DNA from 4 places in the Shewanella sp. SM74 genome. Region 1 is predicted to be linked to each of the others. Evidence: predicted binding sites of a transcription regulator. Region 1 holds the regulator's gene; each other region holds the start of a gene.

The links. The regulator sigma-54, encoded in region 1, starts transcription at its own class of promoters, with help from an activator protein. The targets are predictions, from matches to a motif close to GTTGGCACGNNNNTNGNNT.
Region 2: L5M49_RS04560 (flagellar assembly protein FlgT) is a predicted target of sigma-54. The motif match lies at 1,750-1,768, and genes of this name have one in related genera.
Region 3: L5M49_RS12855 (TorF family putative porin) is a predicted target of sigma-54. The motif match lies at 1,310-1,328, and genes of this name have one in related genera.
Region 4: L5M49_RS15795 (DUF3192 domain-containing protein) is a predicted target of sigma-54. The motif match lies at 1,660-1,678, and genes of this name have one in related genera.

Annotation. Positions count from the first base shown of each region.
Region 1 is NZ_JAKKRZ010000007.1:77,648-80,772, forward strand. Features, by position in the region: gene lptA (lipopolysaccharide transport periplasmic protein LptA) at 1-189, shown strand, start outside; gene lptB (LPS export ABC transporter ATP-binding protein) at 186-917, shown strand; gene L5M49_RS09335 (RNA polymerase factor sigma-54) at 1,025-2,503, shown strand; gene hpf (ribosome hibernation promoting factor) at 2,532-2,819, shown strand; gene ptsN (PTS IIA-like nitrogen regulatory protein PtsN) at 2,822-3,125, shown strand, end outside.
Region 2 is NZ_JAKKRZ010000003.1:141,577-144,701, forward strand. Features, by position in the region: gene L5M49_RS04545 (flagella synthesis protein FlgN) at 1-374, shown strand, start outside; gene L5M49_RS04550 (LPP20 family lipoprotein) at 490-939, opposite strand; gene L5M49_RS04555 (FlgO family outer membrane protein) at 936-1,568, opposite strand; gene L5M49_RS04560 (flagellar assembly protein FlgT) at 1,849-3,015, shown strand; tRNA gene L5M49_RS04565 (tRNA-Arg) at 3,071-3,125, shown strand, end outside.
Region 3 is NZ_JAKKRZ010000011.1:60,597-63,721, forward strand. Features, by position in the region: gene L5M49_RS12845 (response regulator) at 1-703, shown strand, start outside; gene L5M49_RS12850 (HU family DNA-binding protein) at 863-1,135, shown strand; gene L5M49_RS12855 (TorF family putative porin) at 1,427-2,119, shown strand; gene rimK (30S ribosomal protein S6--L-glutamate ligase) at 2,179-3,084, opposite strand.
Region 4 is NZ_JAKKRZ010000015.1:76,189-79,313, forward strand. Features, by position in the region: gene L5M49_RS15780 (DUF962 domain-containing protein) at 1-170, opposite strand, end outside; gene L5M49_RS15785 (GNAT family N-acetyltransferase) at 163-801, opposite strand; gene L5M49_RS15790 (DUF2789 domain-containing protein) at 951-1,184, shown strand; gene L5M49_RS15795 (DUF3192 domain-containing protein) at 1,195-1,602, opposite strand; gene L5M49_RS15800 (hypothetical protein) at 1,767-2,150, shown strand; gene L5M49_RS15805 (Zn-ribbon-containing protein) at 2,150-2,923, shown strand; gene syd (SecY-interacting protein) at 3,018-3,125, opposite strand, start outside.

The sequences.
Region 1 (3,125 bases):
GATCAAGCAGGTAGCCAAGTTACAGGCAATTTAATCCGCTATAACATGATTCAACAGAAATTGATGGCCGAGAGTACTGGCAGTGGTGACGATCGCGTAATCACTATTATTCAGCCTGAAAACTATCAAGATGATGCTAAATCAGACGCTCCGGCGGATAAACCTGTAAAAAAGCAGGACTCTAAATGACCCAAATCACCTTAAGAGCACAAAATCTGGCGAAAAGTTACAAGAGTCGCCAAGTGGTTAAAGACGTCAGTCTGACGGTAAAAACCGGTCAAGTCGTTGGCCTACTCGGTCCAAACGGTGCAGGTAAAACCACGACCTTTTACATGGTTGTCGGGCTAGTGAAGAGCGATAAGGGACATATCTTTATCGACGATGATGATTTAACCGCAGATCCTATGCATCTGCGTGCCCGCAAAGGCATAGGTTACTTACCGCAAGAAGCCAGTATCTTTCGTAAGCTAACTGTTCATGACAACATCATGGCCGTACTGCAAACTCGTAAAGAACTTAAAAACGAAGAACGAGAAGAAGAACTAGAACATCTGCTCGAAGAGTTTCATATCACCCACATCCGTGACAGCCAAGGCATGTCATTGTCGGGTGGCGAACGTCGTCGCGTCGAAATTGCGCGGGCTTTAGCCGCTAATCCTAAGTTCATTTTGCTCGATGAACCGTTTGCCGGCGTCGATCCTATTTCGGTTATCGACATCAAGAAGATTATCGAACAACTCAAAAGTCGCGGCCTTGGCGTACTGATCACAGACCATAATGTCCGCGAGACATTAGATGTATGTGAACATGCTTATATTGTGAGTCACGGAAACCTGATTGCCGAAGGAACTCCAGCAGAGATCTTAGACAATCAGCAAGTTAGGGCTGTGTACTTAGGTGAACAATTCAGGCTATAGTTAATCGAGCGAAGCCAATGGAGGCAATTTATACCGCCATTGGGCTTCACTCAAGATAATAATAAGCGACCTCATCCAACAATAATAACGTAGGGATCAGCGGTAACATGAAAGCGTCACTCCAGCTCAAACTGGGTCAACAGTTAACCATGACGCCACAACTACAACAGGCTATACGTCTGTTGCAACTGTCGTCATTAGAACTGCAGCAAGAGATCCAGCAAGCATTAGATTCTAATCCCCTTCTCGAGCTGGAAGAGGATCAATTCGACGCCACTAAAACCCCTGTAAACCAAACGCTATCCGATACGGATTTCAGTGAATCTAGCACTCTGCCACCAGAAAAAGACAGCTCCACCATAGATACGGCAGAGTCGCTAACCAAAGAATCCATGCCCGATGAGCTCCCCATGGACACCACATGGGATGAAGTGTTTACCGCCTCCCCAAACTCAGGCCCCGGCGGCAGTCGTGAAGACGATATGCCCTTCCAAGGCGAGACCAGTGAAGGTTTGTACGAACACTTAGAATGGCAAAAAAACCTCACGCCGTTTTCTGAAACCGATTTAGCCATTGCCACCGCCATTATTGATGCCATCGACGATCAGGGCTATCTCACCCAAAGCACTGAAGAAATTCTCGAAGCCATGGGTAATCCTGAAGTTGAGCTTGACGAAGTCGAAGCCGTACTCAAGCGTATTCAGCATTTTGATCCCATAGGCGTTGCCGCCCGCGATTTAAGTGAATGCCTGCTGATCCAACTGTCGCATTTCGCCGCTGATACTCCCAACCTAGAAAACGCCCGTATGCTGATCAAAGATCATTTAGATCTGATCGCCGCCCGAGACTTTAGGTTGTTGATGCGTAAGACTAAATTAAAAGAAGATGAATTAAGGGATGGTATAGCACTCATCCAAACCCTCAATCCTCGCCCAGGTTTGTTGATCACGCCCAATAATGACGAATACGTTATCCCAGATGTGTCTGTGTCGAAGAAAAATGGCCGCTGGGTCGTTGAGCTAAATCCTGACTGCATGCCAAAAATCAATGTAAATCAACATTATGCTTCTATGGCACGCAGTACCAAAAACCAAGCCGATAGCCAATTTATTCGCGGCCATCTGCAAGAGGCTAAATGGTTTATTAAGAGCCTAGAAAGCCGTAACGATACTTTGCTTAAAGTTGCTAATTGCATAGTGCAATATCAGCAAGGTTTCTTTGAGTATGGTGAAGAAGCCATGAAGCCTATGGTGCTTAACGATATTGCCGAAGCGGTAGAAATGCATGAGTCCACCATCTCACGGGTCACAACTCAAAAATACATGCATACCCCTAAGGGACTTTTTGAACTAAAATACTTCTTCTCTAGCCACGTCGGTACTGACGATGGTGGTGAGTGCTCATCCACAGCAATCAGAGCCTTTATAAAGAAACTGGTGGCAGCGGAAAACCAGAAAAAACCATTAAGCGATAGCAAGATGGCACAGCTTCTGGCAGAACAAGGGATCAACGTAGCCCGCAGAACCATTGCGAAGTACCGAGAGGCTATGCTTATTCCACCTTCTAATCAGCGTAAAAGTTTATAACCTACAGTGGATATCGGAGGACGTTTCTATGCAAATAAACCTAAGTGGACACCATGTCGAAATTACCGAATCGTTACGTGCATATGTAGAAGAAAAGTTTTCAAAACTTGAACGCCATTTCGAACAGATCAATAATGTGCACGTTGTGCTCAATGTTGAGAAAATGCAACAGATTGCCGAAGCGAGAATAAACCTCATAGGTGGTGAAGTTTTTGCTACTTCAGAGCATGCTGACATGTATGCCGCTATAGACGCCCTGATTGACAAGCTTGACCGTCAGGTTATTAAACACAAAGAGAAGTTAACAAAACACTAATAATGGAACTTTGTACCATACTGCGGCCGGAGTGCACTACCTGCGCCACTCCGGGCAGTAAGAAAAAGGTACTGGAACTCATCAGCGACTTAGTCGCTGCCCAGTACCCGACCCTCTCATCTCAAGAGATATTCGAAAGCCTAGTGGCGCGCGAAAAGATGGGGAGCACAGGTATAGGTAACGGCATCGCCATTCCACATGGTCGACTAGCCGATATAGATCAGCCCATTGCCATACTAATTAAGTGTGAAGAGCCGATAGCATTTGATGCTATCGATAAGCAACCTGTTGATATTTTATTTGCAC
Region 2 (3,125 bases), on a different contig from region 1:
TTAAGCAAATCATACTCAAGGAAAAAGGCGCTTTGGTTGACCAAAACGCCGATTTACTGCTTTCCCTTGCTAACGAAAAATCGCAATGTCTGAAAGAACTAAAGAATAATGATGATATTCTGGCAAAACACAGTGATAAATCGCTACTCACTCAGCAAGTCGAACTCGTGCATAAAATGGCTGAGATCAAAGACGCATTGACTGAATGCAAAGAATTAAACGAACAAAATGCCAGTTTAATTGAGATGAATTTAGCGAGTTTAAATCGCTTTGCTCAAGCTTTACAAGCCAGCAGAAACGCCTCCAGCCTCACCTATAACGATAAAGGCAAGACCTCGACTATCTCAAGTTTAGGCAATGATTTAAAGGCCTAACAAGCGCATCACTCCCACTTAGCATTACCTTTTCTAAGCTCTGATTAGATATTAATGTCTTGTACAAAAAGAAAAGCCGCGTAAATACGCGGCTCAATACATGCTCTCAAAAACGCTAGAAATACGTCACTTCCTTCACTCGTTGTGGACGGTTCTGTTGTTGATAAAGCGCCCAAACCTGTGAAAAATCAAGTTCTAACTCAGTGACATAATGCTCGCCTGCTGGATAACTCTTAACGACTCGTGCACCGCGGATCACACCAGAAACTGACGCTTTGACATTATCGTCCGTCAACATCCAATCACTGACACTGCTGTTTGCCGTTATTTTCTGCCCATAAACTTGTTCCGCTAATTCACGATAAGCCACAATTTTTGATGCCTGCATAGCCATCAACACTCTTTGTGATTGCTCTTTAGCCGGTTGAGTCGCTAACGGCGCATATCCTATAGCCGTTAACTTAGGAAAACTCGGCGGCGGCACATCTTCCCATTGCACATATCTATCTTTAGCAGCGCAGCCAGTTAGCATTAGCGCCACAATAACTAAAAGGTAGCGTTTCATTTTCCATCTCCTAAAACACGCACTTCATTCATACCTGGACTCGCCTGACGATATAAGATGCCATTTTGTGACACAATTTGCTCCGAAGGCTGCATGTAGTTTGCCAACTCTTTTTGAGTCACAAAAGTTTGAGATGCCGATACCACGCGATTGTTACTAATGTTCACAATCCGAGTATTGATCGCCATACCATTGGTTACTACGCTCATAGTCGAAACGACAAGATGCTCAACAGGAAGATCTTTCGACAATTTTTGCCAATCTCGCGTCAAAATAAAATCCCCGTCAGATGTGACTCTCAAGCCATCAGCTAAGTTTAAATCCACCACATTAAACTGAAAGCTATGGAGCGATGTCATTAATCCTTGCTGTAACTGTTGCGCTAACGCATTAGTGCCATTCAAATCACCCACTAATACAGGTGTTGCAACTACGATAGGTTGATCAGAACGCAGAGCATCATTTTGCTTAACGAGCTCAGTCACTATTCGCTGTGCTAAATGGTTAATCACTGCCGTTGGCGGCAACCCATTGCCATCCACTAAACTCGGTTTGGGCGGCGTAACCGGTTTAGCTACACATCCACCTAACATTATCAATGTTAAGGGAATAATCACACGCTTTAGCATTGGATTTACCTCATCTATGGGTGCATTGGCAGTCAAGTGACTCACTTTCTAAGCTTCAAATTTTTAATGAGTAACAAAAACCAGCAATCTTCGGACCAATATTAACCTCAGTCCGACAATATTCTTCTATTACGCAGTATATCGACTGTAACACTGGAAACTTTATCAAAAGTTCTCATACTCAGGCACGAAATTTGCTTTATTGACATATTAGATTAAGAGTCAGAAAACTGGCTCGATTGGTAATATCGCCATTAGCTTAGCGATAAGGATTGAATTGATGCACATACCAGGTTCAGCTTCGCTCATCATTTTGAGCCTTTTACTACTTTCTTTGCCCACCAGAGCCGAATGGATAGAAGCCAGCGGAGAAGCAACTATTATCAATGGTAATACAGCTCAAGCAAGGGAAGAAGCGATTAATCAAGCTGTTAGCTATGCGACATTAAGCACAGGTATTCAAATATCCAGCGAGCAACAAACCTCTAATGGTAACCTCACACAAAATAACTTTGCGATAAATCGCAACGCCCAAGCCATAAACATCCAACTCGTTAGTGAACAAATTCAGGGAAATAAAATATATGTATCCCTTCGCCTCGATCTAAATGATGATCCAACACAACAGTGTCCTAATGGCCAATTAAAGGCCGCTATTTTAATACCTCAAACACAAATAAAAGATCGTTCTCAGCTTAGATATGGACAACTTTCAGGCTTTGAAGAGGTCATTTCAGAGGCGTTAGGGAACACTATAGAAGATTACTCTTCAACTGGCTTTAGTCACATCCATGCTAACGAGCGACTCGATATTGAACAAGACCTAGTGGATATTCGCGGTTATCGACTTCCAAGCTGGCTCAGTGAAATTACCGACAGCCAATATATTCTTCAACCGCAGATCATTGATATATCGATAGAGCCTGTACAACCCACCTTCTTAGGATTTTGGGATGAAGCTCCGCTAAGGCAATTTCAATTCAAACTCAGCCTCTATCATGGGATCAGTGGCGAAGAGGTCTGGAGCAAAAACTACAGCACATCGGCCCCATGGGAATTTGAAGAACAGGCTATCATTGCTCCCAACAGTAATAGATTCTGGCGTTCCTCCTATGGAAAAAGTATTACTCAATTAATATTGCAAGCTACCCGAGATTTAGACAGCACACTTAATTGCAGGCCATTACTTGGCCAAGTCGTTAGCCGACAAGCAGACAGGATTATATTAAATCTAGGCCGTAAACATGGCATTCGTGTCGGTGATAAATTCCAAGTAGTATTACAACAAAACTTACCCGATAGACTCAATGAAATGCGCGCCGTCGCGACCAAAAGTCGTGCAACGGTAAAAATTGAGCAAGTAAGCGAAGAAAGCGCCACCGCAGTACTTGTAGACCAAAATGCCGCCTACAATGTACAGATAAACGACATAGCGCTTAAGATTTAAGCAACTAAATCATAAGCCTTTTAATCAAAGATAAAACCAGTATAATCACTGTCGTCTCTTCATAGCTCAACAGGATAGAGCAGCCGCCTCCTAAGCGGCCGATCGGGGTT
Region 3 (3,125 bases), on a different contig from region 1:
CATTCTCAGCATTCAAACCGCAGAAAACATAGAAGCGGCTAAAGATATTATTGCTCGCCATAAACCTGACCTTATTGCGAGCGCCATGCATTTCGATGATGGCACTGCCATCGATCTCTTGGGCTACTTAAGGGCCAACGCTGACTGCAAAGATATCCAATTTATGCTGGTCTCGAGTGAGTGCCGCCGTGAGCAACTTGAAATATTCCGCCAATCGGGTGTAGTAGCGATTCTACCTAAACCCTTCAGTGCCGACCATTTAGGTACAGCATTGAATGCCACGATTGATTTACTCAGCCACGATGAACTCGACCAGAGTAATTTCGATGTACAAGATGTGCGTGTATTAGTGGTCGATGATAGCCGTATGGCAAGAAACGTCATTAAACGTACGATTGGTAACTTAGGGATGAAGCTGATTACCGAGGCCGAGGATGGCGCGCAAGCCATAGCGTTAATGAAACACAATATGTTCGACTTAGTGATCACTGATTACAATATGCCGAGTGTAGATGGGCTAGCTTTGACACAATTTATCCGCAATGAAAGCCAACAATCACACATTCCCATCTTGATGGTGTCTTCCGAAGCCAACGATACCCACCTCAGCAATGTATCCCAAGCGGGTGTAAATGCCTTATGTGACAAACCCTTTGAACCCAAACTTGTTAAAAAATTACTCTATCAACTGTTAGAAGAATAAAACCAGAATAAAACTTAAGTCACGAACTGAGTAAATATTCTGCGCTTTACTGAACATCCTGCTGCACGCTAGACGCAAAAGGCTTTCCAAGTGCTAAACCTTATGGCATGTTAGGCACGCTTATTTCAAATAAATCTACGGAAAGAAGAGACAATAAAAATGAACAAAACTGAACTAATCGCCAAAATTGCAGAAAATGCCGATCTAACGAAAGTAGAAGCAGCACGCGCATTGAAGTCTTTTGAAGCAGCTATTACCGAATCAATGAAAAATGGTGACAAAATCTCCATCGTAGGTTTCGGTTCTTTTGAAACAGCGACTCGTGCCGCTCGCACTGGCCGTAACCCACAAACGGGTAAAGAAATTCAAATTGCTGAAGCGACAGTGCCTAAGTTTAAAGCGGGTAAAACCCTACGTGACAGCGTAAACTAAGTTATAAAATTCAATACAACGCCTCCATTGTGAGGCGTTTTTTTTGCCCAATCCCAGTGAAGCACTGAATATTTTTTGCACAACAAAAGTGCGCCTCTGCCCCACAAACTGGCAAATAAAAACATTTCATTAACATTGCAAGTTCTAATACCTTGTTTTACATGGCATTGTAATAGTGGCATGTGATTAGCAAATCCTTCCTTAGAAAAAAACCAAGATGCACTAATGAACACAGCTGACTTTGAGTGTGCCAATGGTGAATCGATAAATAAGTCAATCGAGGGGATGAGCATGAAGAAATCACTGTACAGCGTTTTGGCCTTATCGACGGGAATGTTACTGGCAGGCAACGCCTTTGCAGCCGTATCAGGCAACATTGGCGGTACCTCTAATTATCTATGGCGCGGTGCGACCCAAACTAAAGATGCGGTCGCAATCCAAGGTGGCCTTGACTACAGCCACGATTCTGGATTTTATGCGGGAACTTGGGCATCGAATGTGGATTTTGGTGATGATACTAGCTACGAGCTTGATCTATATGCGGGTTATGGCGGCAGTATTACCGAAGACATCAGCTACGACTTTGGCTATCTCTACTACGCCTATCCAGACGCGCCAGGCAGTATTGATTTTGGTGAGCTCCATGCTGCTGTCACGTGGAAATGGCTCGAACTTGCTTACTCCCAAGTCATCAATGCCGGTGACGATCTGGCCGCCGATCCTTTAGATAATAAAGATCTCAGTTATCTTGCCGCGACGGTATCCGTTCCTCTCACTGAAAAGCTGAGTTTATCAGTGCACTATGGTTACTCAAACGGTGATGTCGTCCAATCTTGGTTTGGCGAAGATAATTATGCCGACTATAACGTGACTCTCAGTGCAGATACCAGCATAGGCACAGTGTCATTTATGGTCTCAGATACCGATCTCACCGATGATGATGCCAAACTAGTACTCGGATATTCCTACAGTTTTGATCTATAGGCTCTAAGCATAACAAAACGCCACCTTAAAAAGTGGCGTCGTTTTATCACAATCACCTACTAGGCAATAATTGACCTGTTCGTTTTACGGGCCGCAACCATTTTCTCGATATACTCAACAATGGGCTCAGTCACTGAAATCCCTGTTGTTTGCTCAATCCCTTCAATGCCAGGCGCCGAATTAACCTCAAGGATCAGTGGACCACGGTTAGAACGTAAAATATCTACTCCCGCGACAACCAATCCCATCGCCTTCACAGCGGCAATAGCCATCTTACGTTCCACTGCAGTGATTTTAACCACCTCACCACAGCCGCCCAAATGCAGATTGGAGCGAAAATCACCCTCAGGTCCTTGTCGCTTCATCGAAGCAACAACCTTGTCACCGACAACAAAACAACGAATATCACTACCATTGGATTCTTTAATGTATTCCTGTACTAAGATATTCGCTTTGAGCCCCAAGAATGCTTCAATCACGCTCTCAGCAGCCGTTTTAGTTTCAGCGAGTACGACACCAATCCCTTGAGTGCCTTCGAGTAATTTAATGACTAACGGAGCGCCGCCCACCATATTGATGAGATCTGGGATATCATTTGGCTTATTGGCAAAACCCGTCACTGGCATGCCAATCCCTTTGCGGGAAAGTAGTTGCAGTGCCCGCAATTTGTCCCGCGAACGCGCAATGGAGATTGAATCATTCGCGGCATATACGCCCATCATTTCAAACTGACGTACAACGGCACAACCATAAAAAGTCACGCTAGCATGAATACGCGGAATGATGGCATCAAACCCAACTAATTCAGTACCTTCATAATGAATGCTAGGTTTAATAGAATTAATATTCATGTAGCAATTCAGCGTATTGATCACGACCGCTTCATGTCCACGACTTTGGCAAGCCGCGACTAAACGTTGTGTTGAATACAACTGGGGGAATTGGGATAAAATACCTATTTTCATTGCTGAGTGACCAACTTAAGCATGAGTGAATAAACCGTTCT
Region 4 (3,125 bases), on a different contig from region 1:
ACAATAGGAATAAACCAGCATAGCCACCAGGCTTGTGAAACCAAGGCAATGCCAATCAGCAGCAGAACTAAACAACTGCCAACAAAGTGTAATTGCCGACAAGTCGGGTGCTGGTGTTGGGATAAATAGAAAGGATAAAAATCGGCGAAACGTTTATAAGAGTTAGTCATCTTGTTGAACCGAATAGAATAAAAGCTGGCCATGGACACTGCCGATACTCAGCTCGCCTATGGATACAAAGTCATGCTGAGTAAACAGTTGCAAGTGGTTCTCCTGAGCGATAAACACACCAATGCCATCCAAATCAGGCTGCTCATCACACCAACTCACCACAGCTTGCACTAACTTATGTCCAAGTCCTTTGTGCTGTTCATTTGGTGCAAGAGCAATAAACTGCAAAATACCGCAGTGCTTACTGGGTAAAAGTTCAATAATACTGGACTCTTTGTTCATTAGTGCTTGAGTCGATTGCCAACCTGTACCTAACAACATCTTTAAGCGCCAATGCCAATAACGCCCTTCCCCTAAAGGCACTTCTTGAGTAACTACACAGGCTAACCCAAAGAGTCTTTCATGGTCGAATAAACCAATGAGGGCTTGTTTTTGTTGCCATAACGTATTGAGTTCTTCCCTGATTGCGGCGCGCAATTTTTGCTCATAAGCGGCTTTGTCTGAGGTAAAGAGTGAATCGACAAAAAAAGGATCATCATGGTAAGCGTTATAGAGAATAGAAGCGGCAATGCGTAAGTCTTCCGCTGTCAAATAGACTGCACGGCAGTCCTCCAGAATTTCATTGTCCATCGTTAGCATTCCTTGACTTAGCTCACACTTTTTATGCGTAACTGTTAATCTACCAAGGAAACTAAAAAGTGCAAATTTTAATCATAGATTGCATTTTTCAATCAGGCGCTTACTCTAAACGAAGGCACTATACTGAAAAGGAAATAATGATGGATACAACTCCAGTAGACTTAAGCCACTTGTTTGAGCAACTCGGTTTAGACAGTAGCGACGAGGCCATAGCGCAGTTTATTGCAACCCATGATATCGACCATCACATCCATTTAAGCCAAGCGCCCTTTTGGACCCCTGCCCAAAAGAGCTTTATCATTGAAGGTTTAGAAGCCGATGCCCTCTGGACTGAGCCCATTGAGCAACTCGATACTCAGCTACGTAAGCTATAAAACTCGCGGGTTAAATTTTACTGTAAGCCGTTTCACCCCAACCCACTAAGGCATTGTTGCTCAGCACGATAGGCGTGCATTCATCCTTAGTGGTTTTTCCATCGCCATTATTACGCTGGGTACGATAAAACAACACTAAGACTTCTTTATTGGCTTCACCTTGTTGAGCACTTTGTTGAATATAGGCTTCACTAAAATCAGCGGTGCCCATTAAGATCATCACTTGGTCTTTAGGCATACCTAAACTCAGTTTGGTTAAGTTAGTGCGATTTTTATCCTGCACTTTCTCCCAAGATTCGCTGCTATCCCAACCCGATTCTCCATCACCGACATTGACCACGCAGCCGCTAAGACCTAAGCTTGCGAGCCCTAAAAAAGTGATGGCGATAAGTTTGTTATTCAATTTATGGTTCATCATGTGACATCCTGTGTAATTATTATTGAAGCTTAAAAAATGGTATTTCGGCTGTACAATAAGCAAAATAAATGCCACAAGACAACACACTGTTTTTAAATGAAAAACTTAATTATTATTTTAAAATTGGTTTAAACAATTCAACAAAGTAAGGAATTTTGCTAATTATGAGTCCCCTTGACCAAGTATTAGCGGCCGCACGTTCGCTCGAAGCCTGCGGTAAAGTACCGAGCCTTGCCTTAATTAAAACCCGTTTAGGTAGTAGCCTACCTTTACCTATATTGATCCAAGGCTTACAGCAATTTAAATCTATGCCTAAGGCAGATCGCGAGCGTTTAACTGAGTTGCAAACTATCAGCCCTACAACTGACGTTCCCGCAACTAACGATACCTTAACCCTTGCAGTGCTCGCCGAGCGCCTGCAGATGCAACAGGCGTATTTTGAACGTCATGCTGAGCAGCAAAAAACAGAAATAATGCAATTAAAAAACGAACTGCTTGAACTTAAACAACGCATCAACTTATTAGAAATCCAAGGAAAAACAGCTTAATGTTTGTCACTGAACTGCGCTTCGAATGCTTCGCCGACACCACGATATCTGCCGCCGAGAAGGCCATTAATCAGCTCCTTGAAGCCTATCGAGCTAATGGCCAAATCTTAGGACGAGAATTTGCGGTCGCCTTTAATGACGGTGAGTTTAGAGTGCGTTTATTGATGCCAGAGAAAAGCAGTTTAGCGCACAAATATCACAGCCCTTGGGTCAAAAAAGCCTTAGTAGAATTAACCGACGCTAAACTACTCGCGCCGCGGGAAAAGTTTATTGGTCAGGATATCAATTCTGAAGTAAGTAATACCGAAACACCCAGCTGGCAACTGCTATACACCAGTTTTGTGCATATGTGCTCGCCCCTACGTAGCGGCGACAATTTATTGCCCATTCCCCTGTACCGTATACCCGCAACCTTTAATGGCGATCATAAACGTATTATCCGTTGGCAGAGCGAATGGCAAGCCTGCGACGAGCTGCAAATGGCTGCAGCCACTAAGGCAGAATTTGCCGCGCTAGAGGAATTATCGAGTCCTGACAGTGATTTATTTCGCAGAGGTTGGGATTTGCGCGGTCGTATCGAATATCTCACTCAGATCCCGACCTATTACTACTTATATCGCGTTGGCGGCCAAGATTTGGCCTCAGAAAACACGCGACCTTGCCCACGTTGTGGCGGTCATGATTGGAAACTCGATGAACCTTTATTGGATATGTTCCATTTTCGCTGCGAGCCTTGCCGCATAGTGTCGAATCTGTCTTGGGATCATCAATAACATCTGTTTATCCCTTGCAGAACTCAACCTAAGATAAGCCACGCTTAGGTTGAGTTAATACTTAGGTTGAGAATAAAAATGTCGCTCACAGAAGTTAACGTTTACCGAAAAGGTTTTGCCACATACGTTTAAAACTGGCGAAAATACCAGGATGTTCTAATGCGGGCATAGGTAGTTCTTCATGTTTAACGGGTGGTGCTAT